One region of the Actinoplanes sp. NPDC049548 genome, then DNA from elsewhere that is predicted to be linked to it. Evidence: riboswitches for the same ligand, from Rfam matches in the RefSeq annotation. Region 1 holds a riboswitch; the other holds the start of a gene.
The links. A riboswitch is a leader RNA that binds a small molecule or an ion and turns the genes downstream of it on or off. The one in region 1 is predicted to bind glycine.
Positions count from the first base shown of each region.

Region 2: it holds a riboswitch for glycine, as region 1 does, so the genes downstream of both, gcvP (aminomethyl-transferring glycine dehydrogenase) here and AB0J80_RS03345 (L-serine ammonia-lyase) in region 1, are expected to answer to the same signal.

Region 1 is NZ_JBFAPM010000001.1:697,171-708,351, forward strand. Features, by position in the region: gene AB0J80_RS03340 (sigma-70 family RNA polymerase sigma factor) at 1-889, shown strand, start outside; gene AB0J80_RS03345 (L-serine ammonia-lyase) at 870-2,222, opposite strand; glycine riboswitch at 2,347-2,443, opposite strand; gene AB0J80_RS03350 (GNAT family N-acetyltransferase) at 2,475-3,437, opposite strand; gene fdxA (ferredoxin) at 3,531-3,857, shown strand; gene dapC (succinyldiaminopimelate transaminase) at 3,854-4,948, shown strand; gene AB0J80_RS03365 (S8 family serine peptidase) at 5,050-7,551, opposite strand; gene AB0J80_RS03370 (DMT family transporter) at 7,467-8,414, opposite strand; gene AB0J80_RS03375 (hypothetical protein) at 8,523-8,645, shown strand; gene AB0J80_RS03380 (RNA polymerase sigma factor SigF) at 8,840-9,646, shown strand; gene AB0J80_RS03385 (diacylglycerol kinase family protein) at 9,702-10,631, opposite strand; gene AB0J80_RS03390 (substrate-binding domain-containing protein) at 10,675-11,181, shown strand, end outside.
Region 2 is NZ_JBFAPM010000011.1:234,041-245,221, forward strand. Features, by position in the region: gene AB0J80_RS22780 (IucA/IucC family protein) at 1-862, shown strand, start outside; gene AB0J80_RS22785 (alanine racemase) at 849-1,994, shown strand; gene AB0J80_RS22790 (NUDIX domain-containing protein) at 1,994-2,434, shown strand; gene AB0J80_RS22795 (DUF2975 domain-containing protein) at 2,507-3,121, shown strand; gene AB0J80_RS22800 (helix-turn-helix transcriptional regulator) at 3,121-3,372, shown strand; gene AB0J80_RS22805 (class I SAM-dependent methyltransferase) at 3,389-4,198, opposite strand; gene AB0J80_RS22810 (peptide deformylase) at 4,195-4,689, opposite strand; gene AB0J80_RS22815 (chorismate-binding protein) at 4,788-6,029, opposite strand; gene AB0J80_RS22820 (DUF5999 family protein) at 6,157-6,357, shown strand; gene gcvP (aminomethyl-transferring glycine dehydrogenase) at 6,704-9,508, opposite strand; glycine riboswitch at 9,584-9,677, opposite strand; gene mgrA (L-glyceraldehyde 3-phosphate reductase) at 9,737-10,732, shown strand; gene AB0J80_RS22835 (nucleotidyltransferase domain-containing protein) at 10,729-11,181, shown strand, end outside.

The DNA of each region.
Region 1 (11,181 bases):
GATGCTCGGCTCGGCCCACGACGCCGACGACGCCGTGCAGGAGGCGCTGCTGCGAGCGTGGCGGGGGTTCCAGCGCTTCGAGGGCCGCGGCTCGCTGCGCGCCTGGCTGTACGCCGTGGCGACGCGGACCTGCCTCGACGCCGTGGGAGCCCGCGGGAGGCGCGCGCTGCCCGTCGACCTCGGCCCGTCCAGCGCCCGGGCGGTGATGGGGGACGTCCCGTCGACGGACGTCGCGTGGCTGGGGCCGTACCCGGATGTCGGTCTCACCTACGAGCAGCGGGAGGCCGTCGAGATCGCGTTCGTCGCCGCCCTGCAGCATCTGCCCGGGAACCAGCGGGCGGCTCTGCTGCTGTTCGAGGTGCTCGGCTTCAGCGTCGCGGAGATCGCCGCCATGATGGACACCTCGGCCACCTCGGTGAACTCGGCGCTGGCGCGCGCCCGCAGAACCCTCGCCGAGAAGGCACCGGCGGCCACCCAGCAGCAGACGTTGCGCAAGGTGGGCGACGCCCGGGTCCGGGAGCTCGTCGCCGGGTACGCCGCCGCGCTGCAACGCGGCGACGCCGAGGGACTGGTCGCGCTGCTCGTCGAGGACGTGACCTGGTCGATGCCGCCCCTGCCGCACTGGTATCGCGGCCTCGACGCCGTCACCGACTTCGCCGTGCGGCTGCCGCTCGGCTCCTGCGGCGCCTGGCAGCACGTGCCGACCAGCGCGAACGGCCAGCCCGCGGTCGCGTCCTACCTGCGCGACGGTGACGCGGGCGCATACCCGGCCTGGTCGATCGACGTGCTCACGCTGCGCGGCGACCGCATCGCCGAGATCACCTCGTTCCTCGGCCGGGAGCACTTCGCGGCCTTCGGTCTGCCGGTCGTCAGCACTCCACGACGGTGACGGCGAGGCCGCCGAGCGACGTCTCCTTGTACTTCGTCGACATGTCCCGGCCGGTGTCGCGCATCGTGCGGATCGCCGTGTCGAGGCTGACGCGGTGCGTACCGTCGCCGTTGCGGGCCAGCCGGGCCGCGTTGATCGCCTTGACGCTGGCGATGGCGTTGCGCTCGATGCACGGCACCTGCACCAGCCCGCCGACCGGGTCGCAGGTCAGGCCGAGGTTGTGCTCCAGCGCGATCTCCGCGGCGTTCTCCACCTGTTCCGGCGTACCCCCGAGGACCTCGCACAGCGCGCCGGCCGCCATGGCGGCGGCGGAGCCGACCTCGCCCTGGCAGCCCACCTCCGCCCCGGAGATGGAGGCGTTGCCCTTGATCAGTACGCCCACAGCCGCCGCCGTGAGCAGGAACCGCACCACCCCCTCGTCGTCGGCCCCGGGCACGAACCGCGTGTAGTAGTGCAGCACCGCCGGAATGATCCCGGCCGCGCCGTTGGTGGGGGCGGTGACCACGCGGCCCCCGGCGGCGTTCTCCTCGTTGACCGCCAGCGCGTACAGGTTGACCCAGTCGAGGACGTGCAGCGGATCGGTGTCCGGGCGGGCGACCAGGTCGCGCCACAGCGCCGGGGCCCGTCGGCGTACGCGCAGCCCACCCGGCAGCACACCCTCGGCCCGCAGCCCGCGCTCCACGCACCCCTGCATGACCGCCCAGATGTGCAGCAGCCCCGCCCGTACGTCGGCAGCCGGCCGCCAGGCCTCCTCGTTGGCGAGCATGACCGCGGAGACCGGCAGCCCCTCCCGCCGGCAGATCTCCAGCAGCTCGGCGCCGGAGCTGAACGGGTGGGGAACGGCGGCGGTGTCGTCGCGATCGGCGCGCACGCCGTCCTCGACCACGAAACCGCCGCCGACGGAGTAGAAGGTGCGCTCGGCGAGCAGCTCCCCGGTGGCCTCCCACGCCTGGAACCGCATGCCGTTGGGGTGGTCGGGGAGGCTCTGCCGGCGGTTCAGCACCAGGTCGGCGTGCGTGTCGAACGCGAGCGGGTGCTTGCCGGCCAGCAGCAGGCGTCCTTCGGCCCGGATGGCGGCGACGCGTTCTGCGACCCGTACCGTGTCGATGGTTTCCGGGTCCTCGCCGCAGAGGCCCAGCATGACGGCGGTGTCGGAGCCGTGGCCGCGCCCGGTGGCGCCCAGCGAGCCGAAGAGCTCCGCGCGTACCCGGAAGACCAGGGTGGGATCCGCCAGGCCGGAAGCGAACAGCTTGGCGGCCCGCATCGGGCCGACGGTGTGCGACGACGACGGGCCGATGCCGATCGAGTAGAGGTCGAACGCGCTGATCGCCACGGAAAAAGGCTCCCTGTGCTCGGGTGGCCTCCCCGCTCTGTCATGGGACCTGAGAGCTTCACCGTCGTGGCGACGGTTTGCACCGTGGGTGCGGGACATCGGTGTCCCGGCTTTCCAGAGTCGCCTGACCGGAGCGGTATCTGTGCCTGAGAGATTCTCGGGGAGGAGTTGCTCCTTCGGCGCCCCGGACCTGCGCCCGGGAGCTCTCCCGCAACGGTTCGTGCGGCGCGATCTTCATTTGTCCTGCCGAAGCTACCAGGGCGCTTCGCGGGTGAGGTAGGTGTGGTGGGTGGTGAAACCCATCTTCTGGTAGAGCGTCACCGCGGGGGTGTTGCGCTCCTCCACCTGCAAGTATGCCCTCGCCGAGCCCTGTTGCACCGCCCAGTGCGCCACAGCCCGCACCACGTGCGCGCCCAGCCCTTGCCGGCGTGCGGCCGGGGCCGTTTGCAGCAGCGACAGTCCGAGCCACCGGTCGGGACCGCTCACCGCACCCCGGGCCACCGCGAGCAGCTCACCGTCGGCGTCGCGCACATGAGCGAAGACCGCATCCGGTACGCCGGTGAGAATCTGTCTCGCCGGCGCGGGCAGGGTGCCCTTGTGCTCGGCGACCATCGCGTACCAGTCGTCGGTGGGGGAGTCGGCGAGCTCGACCGTCGGCAGGTCGGCCCGCGCCGGCAGGGTCTCGAGAAGCGCCGCCACCCGCGCGGTCTGCACGAGGGTGAGCGGGCGGGCGGTCCAGCCCCGCTCGTCCAGGGCGGCGTTGACGGGGGCGGCGAGGGGCATCGGGGTGTTGATCAACGCTTGCTGCCCGCGGGCGGTGTACCACTGCTCGACCGCGTCGATCGCGGCCTCGAGCGTGCGGTCCGGGTCGCCGACCGGCAGGGCGGAGTTGGCGCGCCCGGTCCAGTTGCCGGCCGCGCGCAGGATCCAGTCGCCGAGGCGGGCCTGCACCGGCGCGGGCCAGCCGTCGTTGGCCGCCAGCTCGAGGGCCACCACGTCGGCGGCCGGGGGGCGGCGCGCGGCGGGCACCCGCTTGGCCCGGTGCACGTCCTTGAGCGGCACCCGGAGCGTGCCCTTGGCGGTGGCGAGAGTGAGATCCGTCTCCGTCAGGTCGACAAGTTCGCCGAGGGCGTCCGTGTAGAGGGGGCGATCGTGGGAAACCCCTACAATTCGGCGGACGACCACCCGGTGTCCCACATCCTGCCGTCGGAGCACACCCCACCTCCCTCCGGCGAGATACTAGGCTCTGCCCGTACCGTCGCGAAGCGGCTGGGCTTGAGACGGCTTGGCTCTGGAAGGGAAAGACCCGTGACATACATCATCGCTGAGCCCTGCGTCGATGTGCTTGACAAGGCCTGCATCGAAGAGTGCCCGGTCGACTGCATCTACGAGGGCAACCGGATGCTCTACATCCACCCCGATGAGTGCGTCGACTGCGGGGCCTGCGAGCCGGTCTGCCCGGTGGAGGCGATCTTCTACGAGGACGACGTCCCGGAGCAGTGGAAGGACTACACGAACGCGAACTACGAGTTCTTCGAGGACCTCGGCTCGCCCGGCGGCGCGTCGAAGGTTGGCAAGATCGAGAAGGACGCGACGTTCGTGGCGGCCCAGCCGCCGCGCGGGGATGCGCACTGACCGTGCTCTCGGCATCACTGCCTGACTTCCCCTGGGACCTGCTCGAGCCGGCCAAGGCGGTCGCCGCCGCGCACCCGGACGGCATCGTCGACCTCTCGGTCGGCACGCCCGTCGACCCGGTCGCGGCCTCGATCCGGACCGCCCTGGCCGGCGCGTCCGACGCGCCGGGCTATCCGCTGACCGCGGGGACCCCGGCGCTGCGTGCGGCGATCTCGGCCTGGGTGGCCCGAGCCTGCGGCGCTTCCGGTACGCCGGGAGTGCTGCCCACCATCGGCTCCAAGGAGCTGGTGGCGTGGCTGCCCACCCTGCTCGGCGTCGGCCCCGGTGACGTCGTCGTCATCCCGCAGGTGTGCTACCCGACGTACGAGGTCGGGGCGAAGCTGGCCGGCGCCGAGGTGGTCCGCAGCGACTCGCTGACCGCCCTCGGCCCGGACCGCCGGGTGAAGCTCGTCTGGATCAACTCCCCGGCCAACCCCAGCGGCCGGGTCCTGCCCACCGCCCACCTGCGCAAGGTGGTCGACTGGGCGCGCGAACGCGGCGTGGTCGTGGTCAGCGACGAGTGCTATCTCACGCTGGGCTGGGAAGAGACCCCGGTGTCGGTGCTCTCCGACGAGGTCAGCGGCGGCGACCACACCGGCCTGCTCGCCGTGCACTCGCTCTCCAAGCGCTCCAACCTCGCCGGCTACCGGGCCGGCTTCATCGCCGGCGACCCGGCCGTGGTCCGCGAGCTGCTGGCGGTCCGCAAGCACGCGGGCATGATCGTCCCGGCGCCGGTGCAGGCGGCGATGATCGCGGCCCTGGGCGACGAGTCCCACGTGGCCGAGCAGCGAGCCCGCTACGAGGCCCGGCGCACGGCGTTGCGGGCGGCCCTCACCGGGGCCGGCTTCACGATCGAGCACTCGGGTGCCGGGCTTTACCTGTGGTCGACCCGCGGCGAGGACTCCTGGAAGACCGTCGACTGGCTCGCCGAACGCGGCATCCTGGCCGCACCCGGCGCCTTCTACGGACCGGCCGGCGCCCAGCACGTCCGGATCGCCCTGACGGCCACCGACGAGCGGGTCGCGGCGGCGGTCGCGCGGCTCGCCGCCTGACCCCGAGCGGGGTATCGACGACGGCCTCCTGCTGGTCGGCGCGGCCGTCGTCGCCGTGCTCCTGAGTCGCCGTCGGCACTAGCCCTGCGTGGGTCCCTGTCTCAACGGTGCCAGGTGCGGGTGGCCGTGGTGGCGACGTTGCCGAGGTGGTCGTACGCGCGTACCTGGACCTTCATGGTCTTCCTCCGCTTCTTGGTGTTGAGGCTCAGGATGTACGCGGCGGTGGCGTCCTTGGCGACCACCTTGCCGTCGACGACCAGCTCAACCCTGGCGATGCCGTTGCCGTCGGTGGCCTTGACGTGAACCTTGACGGTGCCCTTCACCCTCGCCCCGTTCTTGGGGGCTCTGGTGATCGAGACGGTCGGCGGCTTATTGTCGGCGGCGACGATGCGCGCCGGCAGATTTCGTGACTGGCCCCAGCGGTCGGTGACCTTCCAGGTGAGCGTGACCTTCCCCGTGTACGTGCCGGTTCTTACCGTCAGCGCGTACGGTGCGTTCTTGTCTGCGCCCACGTACTTGCCGTTGGCCCACAGTTCGGCCTTCGCCACACCGCTGGCGTCGGTGACGCCGGCGACGGTGCTTGTGAAAGTCCCTCGGACCTTCGTGCCGCCGGCCGGTCCGACGGACCCGCCGGACGGTGGGTCGTTGTCGGCGACCAGCGTACGGGTCAGGTACGTGTAATTCCCGGCCTTGTCGACGGCGTCGAGGTAGATCGTCGAACGTGAATCCACGGGCACCCTGCCCCGCCACAGGTTCGTGCCGGCCACTCTCGTGAGCGTGCTGAACGTGCCGTTCGCCTGAAAGACCGAGTAGATGTAGTCGATGTCGTTGTCCGGCACAGCCACCGTCACGGTCGCTCGGGATCCATGGATGGGTTCGGTCGCCGTAGGGCTTTTGAAGGTCATCGTGGGCGCAACCGTGTCGGCCTGGACTGTGACAGTGATCGGGTCGGCGTTGCCGGCGTAGTCGTAGGCGACGACCGTCACCGGCAGCGGGCCGTTGAAGCCTGCAGGCGGACGGATCTGGACCTGGGTGCCCGGAAGGCGTGTCGACGTGACGACCGTTCCGCCGATGACGTAGTCGATCCGCTGGATGCCGTGGTCGTCGGTGGCTTGGGCGATGGCCGGTACTCCGCGGGCCGGAATGAGCTTGCCTTCGACCAGTCCCGGTTTGACGAGTTTCGGGGCCGTGGTGTCGGTGCCGCCGAAGTCGTAGACCACCTGCGCCGCGTTGACGATTCGAGGCTGGTGAGCGTAGGTGCCGGTAGTGGGAAACGGCGCCGTGCCGCGGATGGCCGCCCGCACCTCGTCGGCGGTCGCCGTGCGCTTCATCGAGAAGCCGAGCGCGGCGACACCCGCCGTGGTCGCCGTCGCGCCGGAGGCGCCGACGAGGGAGGAAATCCGGCCGTCCAGGCCCAGCGCCGCGGTGGTGTAGGCGCTCGCGTCGACCCACTGGTCCGTCGAGGTGTTCTTGACCGTTCCCGCCTGGCTGACGGCCAGGACCGAGTCGTATGCCGCCGGATACCGCCGCGCCGTCGAGCCGACATTGCCGGCGGAGGCGACGACGAGCGATCCCTTGGCGGCCGCGTGGCCGACAGCATCCTCCAACAGGCGGCTCGGCGTTGCCGTGCTCACCGAAAGATTGATCACCCGGGCGCCGTGGTCGGCTGCCCAGACTATGCCGGCGGCGACGTCCGCCGTTGTTCCCTGATGGCCCGTCATCGCCCGGACGGGCATGATCGTGCACATCGGGCAGACACCCGCCGTGCCGATGCCGTTGTCCGGCTGCGCCCCGATTAGGCCGGCGACAAGCGTCCCGTGGCCGTCGCCGTCCGTGGGGTCGTCGTCCCCGTCCACGACGTCATGACCCGGCGTCAACCGGTCGGCGCCGAGGTCCTCGGTCGGACTCACTCCAGTGTCGACGACAGCGACCTTGACGCTCTGCTCGCCCTTGGTCCATGTCCAGGCCTGCAGAACCTGCTCGGTATGCCAGCCGAACGGTTGCATCTCACCATCTGCTTCCACGACACCACCGCGCTCGGCGTATCGCACACCGGTGGTGGCAGTAAGCGTGGCAAGGGCCGCGTCGACCCGACCGGCGGGCACGTCGACGGTGATCGCATCCATGCCGGCGACCCGGTGGTCGCGTTCCACGGCGTCGCCGAGGGCTTCGATCACGGCGGTGGGGTCGGCGCCCTCGGCCAGTCCCACGTCCAGCCGTACGGCCTCGTCGGCGGCTGTGGCCGGGGAGGCCGGGCCGACGGTCATCAAGGTCGCCCACAGAAGAGAGGAAGCGGCGACACGTACTGCCAACCCGGTCCCCGGCATGATCGATACACCCCGCATGAAACGGGACCGTATCGACGTGAGTAACTTCGAGTCAAGATCGGCATCGAGGGAACGAGGCCGAACTCCGTGCGGCGAGGCGATCCGGCCCCGGGCATCGCGACTGGCTGCGCGGCGTGCCGGCCTCGCGCCACTCCGCCGATGGGGTGCGCCGCTGGGCGGTTCCCGCGGGTTCAGGCCGGTGCCGGGCGGTCCTCGGTCGGGTGGAGGGCGGCGACCGCGGCGAGGATCAACGCTCCGCCCAGCAGAGCCGACCACGGCAGGCGCTCGCCGAGGAACAGGGCGGCGAGCAAGGCCGCGGAGACCGGTTCGAGGAGCGTGGCCACGGTCGCGGCCGAGCCCGACGTGGTGCGCAGGCCCGCATAGAGCAGGCCGTAAGCCAGCGCCATCGTCGCCACCCCCAGATACACCAGGAGTGCCAGCGAAGCCGGCCGCGTAGCCACGACGGGCTCGTGGTTCGCCGCGGCGAAGAGCAGGAAGGGGGCGAGGGCCACCGCGCCCGCCGCCGTGGCGCAGGTGGTCAGCGCCACGGGTTCGACTCGCTGGGCGAGGGTGTGGCCCAGCACGGTGGTTGCCGCGTACGTGGCTCCGGCGGCGACCGCCAGGATCAAGCCGAGGCCCGGTGCGTCTCCCGGCGCCGGGGTTCCGTGTCCGGCGGTGAGGCTGATGAGGATGAGTCCGGCCAGCGCTGCCGTCAGGACGACCGCCTCGCGGGGTGAGGGCCGGGTGCGGGCGCGCAGGTGCTCCCACACCGCTGCCAGGATCGGGGCCAGGCCGAGCGACACCACTGTGGCGACGCTCACTCCCACCAGGAGCACCGATACGAAGTAGAGGCCCTGGTACGTGGCGGTGCCGCAGCCGACCACGATGGCCAGGACCGGATGGGTGCGCATCGTCGCCACCGTGGCCCGCAACCGGCGGGTCAGCGCGGCGAAGGCCACCAACGTGACCGCGGCGAGGACCATCCGCCAGGCGCTGACCGTCATCGCGCTGAGGCCGTCGCGGGAGTGCAGCAGGGTGACGACCAGGCCGCCGGTGCCCCACAGCACTCCGGCGGCGCAGACCTGCAGCAGGCCGATGCGAGCACGGCGACCCGCGGACTCCCGATTCGCCACATCCACCGCGCCAACCTAGCGGCGTGGGTGCCGGGCTGCCGGGAATTATGTGCCGCAACCCAGCTGCTGCCGGGCGGCCACCGGACTGCCGATGCGGGCGGCCAGACTCGGGGCATGGTCGTGATCAGCACCTGGAGTGCCGACGAGAAGCCGCCTTCCCGGGTCGCGGTCGCCCTCGAGTTCGTGGCCGTGTGGGCTGTGCATCTGCGGCGTTCGTACCGGTTGATCCGCGGATAACAACCGGTACCGCCGGCCCTGTCGGCCGAGTGGATACTCCGCCGTTCGGTCTGGCTCTTCCATCCGTTCGGAGGAGTTTGACCATGGGGGGTGAGTGGGCATGACTCCGGCGACCCGCGACAGGCCACCGGCCGGCCGCGGGTCTGCTGAACCGAGGGGCCGCTTCCGGCGGCCGGATTCGAAGGAGCTCGTCCATGACCGTTCTCGCCGCCCCTGTCGACAGCGCCCCCGCCGCTGCTGATGTCTCGGCGACGACGGACCGCGCGAGCGAGCTGATCGCCGCGCTCGCCGCTCTCCCCGCCGGGCACCCGTCCCGGGCGACGACGCGCGACCGGGCCATCGAGGCGTGGATGCCGCTGGCCCGGCACCTGGCCAACCGGTACGCGGGCCGCGGTGAGCCGCTCGACGACCTGATCCAGGTGGCCGTCGTCGGACTCATCAAGGCCGTGGACCGCTTCGAGGTGGACCGGGGCGTCGAGTTCGCCGGCTTCGCGATCCCGACCATCGTCGGTGAGCTCAAGCGCCACTTCCGCGACCGCACCTGGTCCATCCGCGTGCCGCGCCGCCTGCAGGAGCTGCGGCTCGCGATCACGGCGGCGAACAACACGCTCAGCCACACCTTGGGCCGCTCGCCGACGGTCGCCGACGTGGCCGAGCACCTGGGCGTCACCGAGGAAGACGTCCTGGAGGGGCTGGAGGGTTCGCGGGCGTACAACGCGACGAGCCTGTCCACGCCGATCAACGCCGACGGCAGCACCGAGCTCGCCGACACCCTGGGTGGCGAGGACGCCGGCTTCGCCGAGGCGGAGACGCGGATCGCCCTCGGTCCGGCCCTCGCGATGCTGGACGAGCGCGAGCAGAAGATCATCACGCTGCGCTTCTACGGCAACCTGACCCAGTCGCAGATCGCCGAGCAGGTCGGCATCTCCCAGATGCACGTCTCCCGCCTGCTCACCAAGGCCCTCGCCAAGCTTCGCGGCCAGCTGGACTTCGCCGCCTGAGAAATCTGACCGCGGGTGGACGGCAGTCGCCGTCCACCCGCTGCCGTCTGCGAGGTCAGCGGTCCACCGTGCCGGCCGGGGCCATGATGCGCAGCGCGTTCGGGTCGACGCTGATCCGGATCGGGGTCTGCCCGCACGGCTCGCCGTCGACCTCGACGCGGGCCGGCCGGTCCGTCTCCAGCCGCAGCTCACCCACGGCCAGGAACGGTTCCTCGCGCAGCGTGCGGCGGTGTCCGGTGGCGGCGTTGCGGGCCGTCTCGCGCAGCAGCCGCAGCCGGCTGCCGTCACCGACCGGGTAGGCCACGAGCAGCCGGTCGTCGGCGTCCGCGTCGGAGGTGATCGGCCGTCCGGCGTGGAAGCCGCCGTTGGCCACGTACAGCTGGTGGGTGAGGAACTCGTGCTGCCGGCCGGCGGCCCGCAACCGGGCCCGCAGCGGCCGGTGCCGGGTGAGCAGCGCCAGCGCGGTGATCGGGTACGCGAGCCGCCCGGTGATCCGCTTCAACCGCCGCGGCGCATTGATCATCACGTCGGCGGACAGCCCGACGCCGACATGGTTCGTGAACGCCATGTCGCCCGCGAGTCCGAGGTCGACGTCGATCACCGTGCCGTCGGCGAGCGTCGCCACCGCCTCCCCGAGATCGAGCGGTACGCCCACCGTACGAGCGAAGTTGTTGGTCGTGCCCATCGGCAGCAGGCCGAGCGCAATGTCCCGATGCGCCAGCATCCGCGCCGCCGTGCTGATCGTGCCGTCCCCGCCGCCCGCCACCAGCAGGTCCGGTTCCCGCCCGACCGCGTCGGCGAGGCTTCTCTCCAGCTCGCCCGGCTTGTGCACGGGGTGGTCCGCCAGCAAGGTGAAGCCGGCGGCGAGCAGCCGCGCCCGGGCATCCTGGTAGAGCCGGCCCCCGCGGCGCGAGTGCGCGTTGACGACCAGGGCGGCCCGCCGCTCGCTTCGAATGGCGTCACTGAGCTGTTCTTTGGTACGCATCGGTGCCGAGGGTATCGGCCGTACCGGAGAAGGGACTGGAACGATGCGTAAGGGATCAGCCTTCCTCGCCGCGATGGGTCTGCTCGTCACCGGCGGTGTCGCCGCGTGCGGTGGCCCGGACGACTCGGCGGTGGGCAGGGTCGGCGTCATCCTCCCGGACACGAAGACCTCCGCCCGCTGGGCCACCGCCGACCTTCCCTACCTGCGGGAGGCGTTCGCCGCGGCCGGCGTCCAGGCCGACATCCAGAACGCCCAGGGCGACAAGGGACAGTTCCAGACCATCGCGGACGGCATGATCTCCGCGGGGGTCAAGGTGCTGATGATCGTCAACCTGGATTCGGGTACGGGCAAAGCCGTGCTGGAGAAGGCCCGCAACGCCGGCGTCGCGACGATCGACTACGACCGGCTGACCCTCGACGGCGGTGCGAACTACTACGTGTCCTTCGACAACGTCCGGGTGGGTGAGCTGCTCGGACAGGGGCTGGTCGAGTGCCTGGCGGCGAGGAAGGACGGGAAGCCGGTGATCGCGGAGCTCAACGGCTCGCCCACG
Region 2 (11,181 bases), on a different contig from region 1:
CCGCCGTTACCTCAAGCTTTCCCTCGACATCCAGGTGACCTCGACCCGGCGCGGGATCTCGGTGGCGAGCACCCGCAACGGCCCGCCCGTGTCCGCCCTGCTGCACCGCCTCCTCGCCGAGGACCCCGACGCCGGGCGGCTGCTGCTGATGGCCGAGACCGGCGGTGCCGCAGTCCCCGTCGGCTCCGGCCGCGACATGTCGGCGATCCTGCGCGACGGGCTCACCGGCCGGCTCGCCCCTGGTGAACGGGCCGTCGCCGGCGGCGCGCTGCCGTTCCTCGCCGCGGGCCTGGTGACGGCGTACGCGAGCAGCACCGGGCGCCGCGACGACGCCACAGCGGCAGCCGCGTTCCTGGACGCGTACGCCCGGCTGCTGGTGCCGCCGCTGCTGAGACTGACCCTGCGCGGGGTGGCCCTGGAGGCGCACCTGCAGAACTGCCTGCCGACGTTCGTGGACGGCGTGCCGCACCGCCTGGCCGTCCGCGACTTCGCCGGGCTGCGCCTGCACCCCGCAAGGCTCGCCGCGGCCGGGCACGACGTGGCGCTGTGGCCCGGGTCGGTGGTCGGCACCGGCGACGAATCGGTACTGCGCGCCAAGATCGGCTACACCGCGTTCCAGGCCCACCTCGGCGAGCTGATCCTGCGCCTCGGCGACTCGCACGGCCTCACCGAGGACGCGGCGTGGCGGATCGTACGGTCGATCGTGGACGAGACGTACGACGCACTGGGCGACGCCGGCCGCGCCGACCACGCGGCGTTCACCGCCCCGCTCGTGCCGCACAAGGCTCTGGTGCGGATGCGGCTGGCCGGCGCCGGTGACCAGTACCTGCCCGTGGGGAACCCGCTGCATGCGCCCGCCTGAGCCGGTGACGGCCACGCTGGCGGGTCTGCCTTCACCGGTCTGCGCGTACGTCTACCAGCGGCAGGCGCTGCGCGACCGGGTCGCGGCCGTGCGGGCGGCGCTGCCGGCGGCCACGCTGCTGTACGCGGTGAAGGCCAACGGGCACCCGGAGGTGGTGCGTACCCTCGCGCAGTCCTGCGACGGCCTGGAGGTCGCCTCCGGCGGTGAGCTGCAGCTGGCCGTGGCGGCCGGTGCCCGGCGCATCGTGTTCGGCGGCCCCGGCAAGACCGACGCCGAGCTGACCGCGGCGATCGCCGCGGGCGCGCAGATCAACGTCGAGAGCGGCCAGGAGCTGCTCCGGCTGGATCGCCTGGCCCGGGCCGCGGGCGTCGTCGTCCCGGCCTGCGTACGGGTGAACCGCGCCGGCGCCGCCCTGCCCGGAAGCCACGCCATGACCGGTACGCCCACCCCGTTCGGCGTCGACGAGTCGCAGCTGGGCGACGTCCTGGCCCAGCCGCACGACCACGTCGCGGTGCTCGGCTTCCACCTGCACGCGGTCTCCAACAACCTCGACGGCGCGGCCCACGCGCGGTTCCTCGCCGACGCGCTGAGCTGGTCCCGGGCGGCCGCCCGCCGGCACCGCATTCACCTGCGCATCGTCAACGCCGGCGGCGGCCTCGGCGTCGACTACCTCAGCGACGCGACCGTGGACCTGGCCGCGGTCGGCGCCGCGCTCGACGTCCCGCCCGGCGTGGAGCTGATCGTCGAACCCGGCCGGCTCCTCGCCGCCGATGCCGGCTGGTACGCGGCCGAGGTGCTGGACCTCAAACGCACCCACGGCCGGTGGTTCGCCGTGCTGCGCGGCGGCACCCACCACTTCCGGCTCCCCGCCGCCTGGGGCTACAGCCACCCGTTCACCGTGCTCCCCCGCGACCACTGGCCCTACGACTGGCCGCGCCCCGAGGTCCGCGACACCACCGTGGACGTGGTCGGCGAACTGTGCACACCCCGCGACGTCCTCGCCCGCGACCGGCACGTTGCCCGGCTGCGCATCGGCGACGTGCTGGTCTTCGGCCGCACCGGCGCGTACGCGTGGGACATCTCGCACCACGACTTCCTGCGCCACCCGCCGCCGTCGTTCATCATCCTCTGATGGAGCCCCCCACGCATCGCCCCGCCGCCCGCATCGTCTGCCTCGACGCCGACGGCCGGGTCCTGCTCCTGCACTGGCGCGACCCGCATGACGGCCACGACGTGTGGGAACCACCCGGCGGCGGCCTGGACCCGGGCGAGAACCACCTGCAGGCCGCCCGCCGCGAGCTCGCCGAGGAGACCGGCCTCGACCCGGCGGCGGTGCTCGACCATTCCGTCGAGGTGGAGCGCGACTTCGTCTGGAAGGGCCGCCACTTCGCCGGACCGGAGCGGTTCTTCCTGGCCCGCTTCCCCGATGCCCGCCCGGCGCTGGCCCGCGACGGGCTGCTGGCCGACGAGCAGCAGGAGCTGGCCGGGCACGCCTGGGTGGCCATCGCCGACCTCGCCGGCCTGCCGGGCCTCGACCCACCCGACCTCCCGCAGATCATCGCCCGGCTCTGAGCGCCACCCGTGTTGACAGGAGATGATCTCTTATCGATACTCGATACATCGATCTTCGATAAGGAGTTTCTCGTGGCGCCATCCCCTCGTCGCTCCGGCGCCCTGCGCCCGCTGCGGGCCCTGTTGACCTTCACCATCGTCATCAACATCCCGTTCCTGCTCATCGAGCCCTTCCTGGCCTGGACCAGTGAGCGGGTCCCGGCAGAGTTCCTGGCACCGCTCGACGCGCTGAAAGACCCTCTGCCCGACACCCTGCGGCCGGCCTTCACGGCGAAGGTCGACGATCTCGGAGTGCTGGTCACAATCGCCGACCCCACCCCCGCGCAGACGATGCTGGAGATCCTCGCCGGGGGCATGGTCGGCGCGGTCGCCTGGCTGGTGATAGCCGTCCTGGCCCGCCGGATCGTCACCTCGGCCCTGCACACCGATCCGTTCACCGTCGACACGGCCGGCCAGATCCGCCGGCTGGGCATCGTCATCCTCGCCGCCGGCGGCCTCGCGGAGATCATCGGCGCGGCGGCGGAGTACGCGCTGTACCGCACCGTGTTCCCGTCCGCTTCCTATACGGGCGCCGGCGCCGACCACCTCAGCCTCTGGTGGCTGCCGCTGGGTCTCGCCGTGCTGGCGTTCGCCGCCGTGGTACGGCACGGCTGCACCCTCCGCGCCGAGCTCGACGAGGTCATCTGATGCCTCCCGAGGAGCAGCACCGCGTCGACATCCACATCGACCGGCTGCTGGCCGCCCGCGGCATGACCCTCACCGAGCTCGCCGGGCAGGTCGGCCTCACCCTGGCCAACCTGTCCATCCTCAAGAACGGACGCGCCCGCGCCCTCCGGTTCAGCACCCTGACCGCGCTCTGCGACGCGCTCGACTGCCAACCCAGCGACCTGATCACCGTCCGGCCCGCGCCGTCGGTGTCGAAAACGGAAGACCGATGAACGGCCCCCGGCGGGGTCACCCGGCGGCTCGGAACTCCGCTCGCCACCGGGCGACCAGCGGGTCGTCCGGGTCCCGCAGGTGCTCCACCGACACCGGCGTCAACGCGGCCACCGGCCCGGCGAAGGCGTCGATCTCCGCGCGGGTCAGCGGCCACGGCGGCCCCTCGCGCTCACCCTGCTCCGCGACCGCGATGACGAGCAGGGTCCCGCTGGGGGCGACCATCGGGCCGACGTTGGCGATCGCCCGGGCGCGTTCCGGCGCCGGGAGGGCCTGCACGTTGTTGCTCTCGACCACGAGGTCGAAGCCGCCCCGCCAGCTCGGGGGCGGGTCGAGCAGGTCCGCGACGACGTAGTCGACGGGCGAGGACGGGTGCCGCACGCGGGCCGTCCGCACCGCGGTGGCGGAGATGTCGAAAGCGATCACGGCGAAGCCGAGGCCGGCGAGGAACTCAGCGTCGCGGCCGAGACCGCACCCCACCACCAGGGCGCGGCGGCCTTCGCCGGTGAGCCCTCCGCGGCGGGCCCAGGCGGCGAGGTAGCGGCTCGGCTCCGGCACGTCCCACGGCACCTCGGCGGTGCCGGCACCGGCCTCGGCGTAGAGCCGCTCGAACCAGCCGGTCGGATCCCCGGCAGCCAGTGACGCCGCCGCCAGCCGCGTCGTGTCCGGCACCCGCCCACCACCCTCGGCCGCCGCCACCGGGACCTGCTCACCGCCCTGGGCCGCCGCCTCGTCTGCGACGTCCCGTTCGTCGGCAAGCGCGGACGGCACCGGCACCTGCTCGCGGTCACCGGCCGCTGCGGACGACGGGTCCTGGCCGGTCGTCATGCCGGCATCGGGCGGGTGCGGCGCAGCTCGCGCAGCGCCCGGCGGCGGGTGTCGCCGGTCAGCGTGTCGATGTACAGCCGCCCGTCGAGGTGGTCCGTCTCGTGCTGCAGCGCCCGGGCCAGGAATCCGGTGCCCGCGATCGTCAGCGGCCTCCCGTACGCGTCGAAGCCGGTGGCGGTCACCGACCAGGCCCGGGGCGTCGCGAAGCCCATCCCCGGCAGTGACAGGCAGGCTTCCTCGTCGTCCTGGGTGCCGTCGAGGTCGGACAGCACCGGGTTGACGAGGTGACCGACCCGGCCGGCGACGTTGTAGGAGAACACCCGCAGGCTGACGCCGATCTGCGGCGCCGCGACGCCGGCGCGGCCGGGTTCGCGGACGGTGTCCTCCAGGTCCTGGACGAGGTCGCGCAGGGCGTCGTCAAAATCGGTCACCGGCTCGGCCGGGGTGCGCAGGACGGGGTCGCCGAACAGCCGTATGGGACGCACAGTCATGGCGTCCAACCTACCGAGCCGGTGTACGGCCCGGCAGCCCCGGCACCCGTTACCCGAAGAGGGCGAGCTGGTCGGCGACCAGCAGTCCGCGCAGCTTCTCAGCCTTCGCCGGCCAGCGCGGCCCGCAGGGGGCCCGCCTTCGCCGCGGCCTCGTCCACCTCGGCGACCGGGTCGCTGTCCCAGGTGATGCCGCCGCCCGCCCACAGATGGACGCGGCCCTCGCTGACCGCGGCCGTGCGGATGGTCAGGCCGAGGTCGAGGTGGTCGGTGCCCACCCAGCCGAGGGCGCCCATCGCGACGCCGCGCCCGACGGGCTCGACGGCGGCGATGAGGTCCAGCGCCGCCAGCTTCGGTGCGCCGGTGACCGAGCCGCCCGGGCAGACCGCGCGCAGCAGCTCCGCCAGACCCAGGTCGCCCTGGATCGGGGCGGAGACCTGCGACTCGGCCTGCCACAGACCGGACCAGCGGCGTACGGCGAACAGCTCGTCCACGCGTACCGGGCCGACGCCGCTCAGGCGGGCCAGGTCGTTGCGTTCCAGGTCGACGATCATGATGTGCTCGGCGCGTTCCTTGGTGGAGCCCAGCAGCTCCCGGCGCCCCGCCGCGGTCGCCGGGCGGGTGCCCTTGATCGGCCGGGTGAAGACCCGCCCGGCGCGGACCTCGACGAGGGTCTCCGGCGACGCCGTGGCGATCGCCCAGTCCCGGCCCGCCAGGATGCCGCCATACCGCGCGCCGGCCAGTTTCGTCACCCGCTGTAGGGGCGGGCCGGGATCTCCCGTGTACGGGGCGCTGGCGTGGCCTACGACATTGACCTGGTAGACGTCCCCTCGGGCGATGGCGGCCCGGACCGCGTCGACCGCTTCGGCATGCTCGTGCCGGGTCCAGCTGTCCTGCCAGGCGCCCAGCGACCACGCGCCGGGTGTTGACTCACCGTCACGGGTCGCGAACGGGAAGAGACCACGCTCCGCCGGTTCCACGGGATCGCTGTGGCGGTAGAGAACCGCTGCCACGTCGGGGATTCCGGGGACCGGTGTCGGTTTGCCGACGGCCCCGCCGGCCATCACCGATCCGGCCGCCGCAGATACGTACAGTGAACTTCCGCAGACCGTGCCGACGCCATTCGGGTGGAATGAACTAGCCGTTCGGATGAGGTTTCGCACCGGCAGTCCGTTGTCCGCGAGCCACGCTGTAACAAGCTCTGCGGGGTCACCACCGTCGCCGAGGTACCACTCGAACACCGATGACGGACGGTGACGGCGCTGGCAGGAGGCCGGAGAACACGGTGGAACGGCTGGCGCGACTGTCGCACAGTGGTCGTATCCACGCCCCGCGTGGACCATCTCAACAGTGGGCTCGCTCAATGGGGCGCCGTCACTCGCTCCACCCGGACTCGTTCGGATGGGAGTAGTGTTCGCCACCGTTGATGTGAACCTCAACACAACACAACCCCCCGACCGGAGACCTCCGATGTGCCAGCACCAAACCACCTGTCCTTCCGCTGAGGCCGTGGACCGCGAGGCGGCCCGCATCGTGGCGACCTTCCCCGAGCAGGGCTGGAGCCTGCTCTGCAACGGCGTCATCCTCTTCGAGGACACGGGCGAACTGCTGCCCGACGGCAGCAAGATCGAACCGCACCGCGGCCCCGCCCGGCACGCCCTCGCGGCCTGACGGCCCCGCACCGCACCACCGGGCGGCTCAGGCCGTCGACCCGACGGCCCGCATACGCCGCCCGCGGCGCGGAGCCCGAGCACGACCGCCGGAAGAGTAACGGCGACGAGGCCGCGACCGCATACCGGCCTGCACCCCCCACGGCGCCCGCAGCGCCGCCGAGCCCCGCTCGCACCGACCAGAAACGCCACCGCGCCCACCGCCGACGCCGCACCCGCGACGCGACGGCGAGACACCGCCCTCGATCGGGCGGCACCACGGCGAGGACCCGCCACCAGCGCCCGCGGGCCGACCGACGACACCACCGGCCGACCCGCCCGGCGCCACCAGGCCGCGGCCGGCGCCCTCAGTCCTCGAACGCCTCCGGCGCTGGACACGAACACACCAGGTTCCGATCCCCGTACGCGCCGTCGATCCGCCGCACCGGGGGCCAATACTTCGCCGTGCGGTCCACACCCTCCGGGAAACCGGCCAGCGACCGCGGGTACGCATGCTGCCACTCGTCCGCCGACACCGCCGCCGCCGTGTGCGGGGCATGGTGCAGCGGATTGTCGTCGCGTGGCCACTCACCCGCCGCCACCCGGTCGATCTCAGCCTTGATCGCGATCATCGCGTCGCAGAACCTGTCCAGCTCCGCCAGGTCCTCGCTCTCCGTCGGCTCGACCATCAGCGTGCCGGCCACCGGGAACGACATCGTCGGCGCGTGGAAGCCGTAGTCGATCAACCGCTTCGCCACGTCGTCCACCGACACACCCGTCGCCTTGGTGATCGGCCGCAGGTCCAGGATGCACTCGTGGGCGACCAGGCCCTCGTTGCCCGCGTACAGCACCGGGTAGTGGTCCCGCAGCCGCGCTGCGACATAGTTCGCCGCCAGCACCGCCACCGCCGTCGCCTGCGCCAGGCCGTCCGGGCCCATCATCCGCAGGTACGCCCACGAGATCGGCAGGATCCCCGCCGAGCCGTGCGCCGCCGCCGACACCGCGTGGTGGTCACCGGGCTCGAGCGGGTCGCCGGGCAGGAACTCGGCCAGGTGCGCGCGCACCGCGACCGGGCCGACGCCCGGGCCACCGCCGCCGTGCGGGATGCAGAACGTCTTGTGCAGGTTCAGGTGCGACACGTCCGCGCCGAACCGGCCCGGCCGGGCGAAACCGACCAGCGCGTTCAGGTTCGCGCCGTCGACGTACACCTGCCCGCCGGCATCGTGGACCTTGCCGCACAGCTCCGCGATGCCGCGCTCGTACACGCCGTGGGTCGACGGGTACGTCACCATGATCGCCGCCAGCGCGTCCCGATGCTTCTCGATCTTGGCGTCCAGGTCGGCCAGGTCCACGTTGCCGTCGTCGTCGCAGGCCACCACGACCACCCGCATGCCCGCCATCACCGCGCTGGCCGCGTTCGTGCCGTGCGCACTCGACGGGATCAGGCACACGTCCCGGTGCGCCTCGCCCCGCGAGCGGTGGTAGCCCCGGATCGCCAGCAGGCCGGCCAGCTCACCCTGCGAACCCGCGTTCGGCTGCACGCTCACCGCGTCGTACCCGGTGAGCTCCGCCAGCCACCCCTCCAGCTGCGCCACCAGCGCCTCGTAGCCCGCGGTCCGCGACGCCGGCGCGTACGGATGGATGTTCGCGAACTCCGGCCAGGTGACCGGCTCCATCTCCGTGGTCGCGTTCAGCTTCATCGTGCACGACCCCAGCGGGATCATGCCCCGGTCCAGCGCGTAGTCACGGTCCGACAACCGGCGCAGATACCGCAGCATCGCCGTCTCCGAGTGATGCGTCCGGAACACCGGATGCGTCAGGAACTCCGACGTGCGCGCCAGCTCCCCGAAGCCCCCCGCGGCGGGCTCGGCCGGCTCGGCGCCGAACGCCGCCAGCACCGCCGACACCTGCTCGGCCGTGGTCGTCTCGTCGCACGCCACCGACACCCGGTCGGCGTCCACCAGGCGCAGATCAATTCCGGACACGGCCGCCGCCTCGACGACCGCCGCGGCCCGGCCCGGCACCACCGCCGTCACCGTGTCGAAGAACCGCGCGTGCGCCAGCTCGACCCCCGCCGCGGTCAAGCCTCCGGCCAGCGCCAGCGCCCGGTCGTGAACCCGCTGCGCGATCGCCCGCAGACCCTGCGGGCCGTGATACACCGCGTACATGCTCGCCATGACCGCCAGCAGCACCTGCGCGGTGCAGATGTTGCTCGTCGCCCGCTCCCGGCGGATGTGCTGCTCCCGCGTCTGCAACGCCAGCCGGTAGGCCGGCGCCCCGTCCGCGTCCCGCGACACCCCGACCAGCCGCCCGGGCAGCGACCGCTCCAGCCCGGACCGCACCGCCAGGTAGCCCGCGTGCGGACCCCCGAACCCCAGGGGTACGCCGAAACGCTGCGTCGTGCCCGCCGCGATGTCCGCACCGATCTCCCCCGGCGCCCGCAGCACCGTCAACGCGAGCAGATCCGCCGCGACCGTCACCAGGGCACCCACCCCGTGCGCCGCTTCCACCAGCGCCGCGTGGTCCCGGACCGCCCCGGACGCTCCCGGATACTGCAGGTGCAGGCCGAAGAACTCGTCCGGCAGCGCCGCGTCGGCGTCCAGGTTCACCAGCCGCACCTCGATGCCCAGCGGCTCCGCCCGGGTCCGCAGCACCGCCAGGGTCTGCGGCAGCGTGTCCGCGTCCACCGCGTACACGTTGCTCTTGCTCTTCGACGACCGCCGCGCCAGCGTCATCGCCTCCGCGACCGCCGTCGCCTCGTCGAGCATCGACGCGTTCGCCGTCGCCAGCCCCGTCAGGTCTGTCACCATCGTCTGGAAGTTCAGAAGCGCCTCCAGCCGGCCCTGACTGATCTCCGGCTGGTACGGCGTGTACGCCGTGTACCACGCCGGGTTCTCCAGCACGTTGCGCCGGATCACCGCCGGCGTGAAGGTGCCGTAGTAGCCCAGCCCGATCATCGAGGTGGTCACCGTGTTACGCCCGGCGATCTCCCGCAGCTCGGCGATCGTCTCCTCCTCGGAGGCCGCGGTCGGCAGCTCCAGCGTGCCGTGCCAGCGGATCACCTCCGGGATCGCGGCATCCATCAGCGCCTCCAGCGACGCGTACCCGATGGCCTTGAGCATCTGGGTCTGCGCGTCCGGATCGGGACCGATGTGGCGATGAGCGAACGTCATGGCGGCTCCAGGGGGCTGCGGAGGTCGACGGGCAACCTCCCCCTCTGTCATACCCACGAGCGCACTCCAGAGTCGCCTGCCCTCGCGGTCCTTTTGCCTGAGAGGTTCCGGGGAGGATTTGCCCCTTCGGCGCCACCGGCGGACCGGCGGTCTCTCCCGCGAGAGTGGTACGGCCCCTTCAACCTACCAGCGCACCGATGTCGATCACGTGTCCCTAGGCTGTGGCGTGTGACCTACTCCCCCGCGGACGACCGCTACGCCACCATGACCTACCGCCGCGCCGGGCGCAGCGGCCTCCAGCTGCCCGCGCTCAGCCTCGGCCTCTGGCACAACTTCGGCGACGCCCGCCCCCTCGAGCGGCAGCAGGCGATCATCCGCCGCGCCTTCGACCTCGGCGTCACCCACTTCGACCTGGCCAACAACTACGGGCCCCCGCCCGGCAGCGCCGAGACCAACTTCGGCCGCATCCTGCACACCGACCTCGCCGCCCACCGGGACGAGATCATCATCTCCACCAAGGCCGGCTACGCCATGTGGGACGGCCCTTACGGCGACTGGGGCTCGCGCAAGTACCTCGTCTCGTCGCTCGACCAGTCGCTCAAGCGCCTCGGCCTCGACTACGTCGACATCTTCTACCACCACCGCCCCGACCCCGACACCCCGCTCGAGGAGACCATGGCGGCCCTCGACGCCGTCGTCCGCGCCGGAAAAGCCCTCTACGTCGGCATCAGCAACTACAACGCCGAGCAGACCGCCCAGGCCGCCGCCATCCTCCAGGAGCTCGGCACCCCGCTGCTCATCCACCAGCCGTCCTACTCGATCCTCAACCGCTGGATCGAACGCGACCACCTGCTCGACACGCTCGAACGCGTCGGCGCCGGCTGCATCGCCTTCAGCCCCCTCCAGCAGGGCCTGCTCACCGACCGCTACCTCGGCGGCATCCCCGCCGACTCCCGCGTGCGTACGAGCGTCTTCCTCGACGAGAGCGACCTCGACCCCCAGACCATGGGACGCATCCACAACCTCAACGACATCGCCCGGCGCCGCGGTCAGAGCCTCGCCCAGCTCGCCCTCGTCTGGGCCCTGCGCGACTCCCGGATGACCAGCCTCATCATCGGCGCCAGCAGCGTCGAGCAGCTCGAGACCAACGTCGCCGCCCTGCGCAACCCCGCCCTCACCCAGGACGAGCTGGACGCCATCGACGCCACGGTCCTCGACCTGTGACCGAGCTCTACCCACCCCGCACGATCCTCGCGGTCGTGGTCGGCTCCCGCGCGTACGGCCTCGACGGCCCGGACTCCGACCACGACCGCCGAGGCGTGTACGCCGCACCCACCCGGGCCTTCTGGCACCTCGACAAGCCGCCCACCCATCTCGACGGCCCCCGCGACGAGCAGTTCACCTGGGAGATCGAGCGGTTCTGCACCCTCGCCCTGCAGGCCAACCCCACCGTCCTCGAAGTGCTCTGGTCCCCGCTGGTCGAGCACGCCACCGCCGACGGCCACGAACTGCGCGCCGCCCGCCACGCGTTCCTCTCCCGCCACGTCGCCCACACCTACGGCGCGTACGCCCAGGACCAGCTCAAACGCGTCGCCGCCCGGCGGAAACGCACCGGCGAGACCAACCACAAACAGGCCATGCACATGATCCGCCTGCTCCTCGCCGGAGCCCAC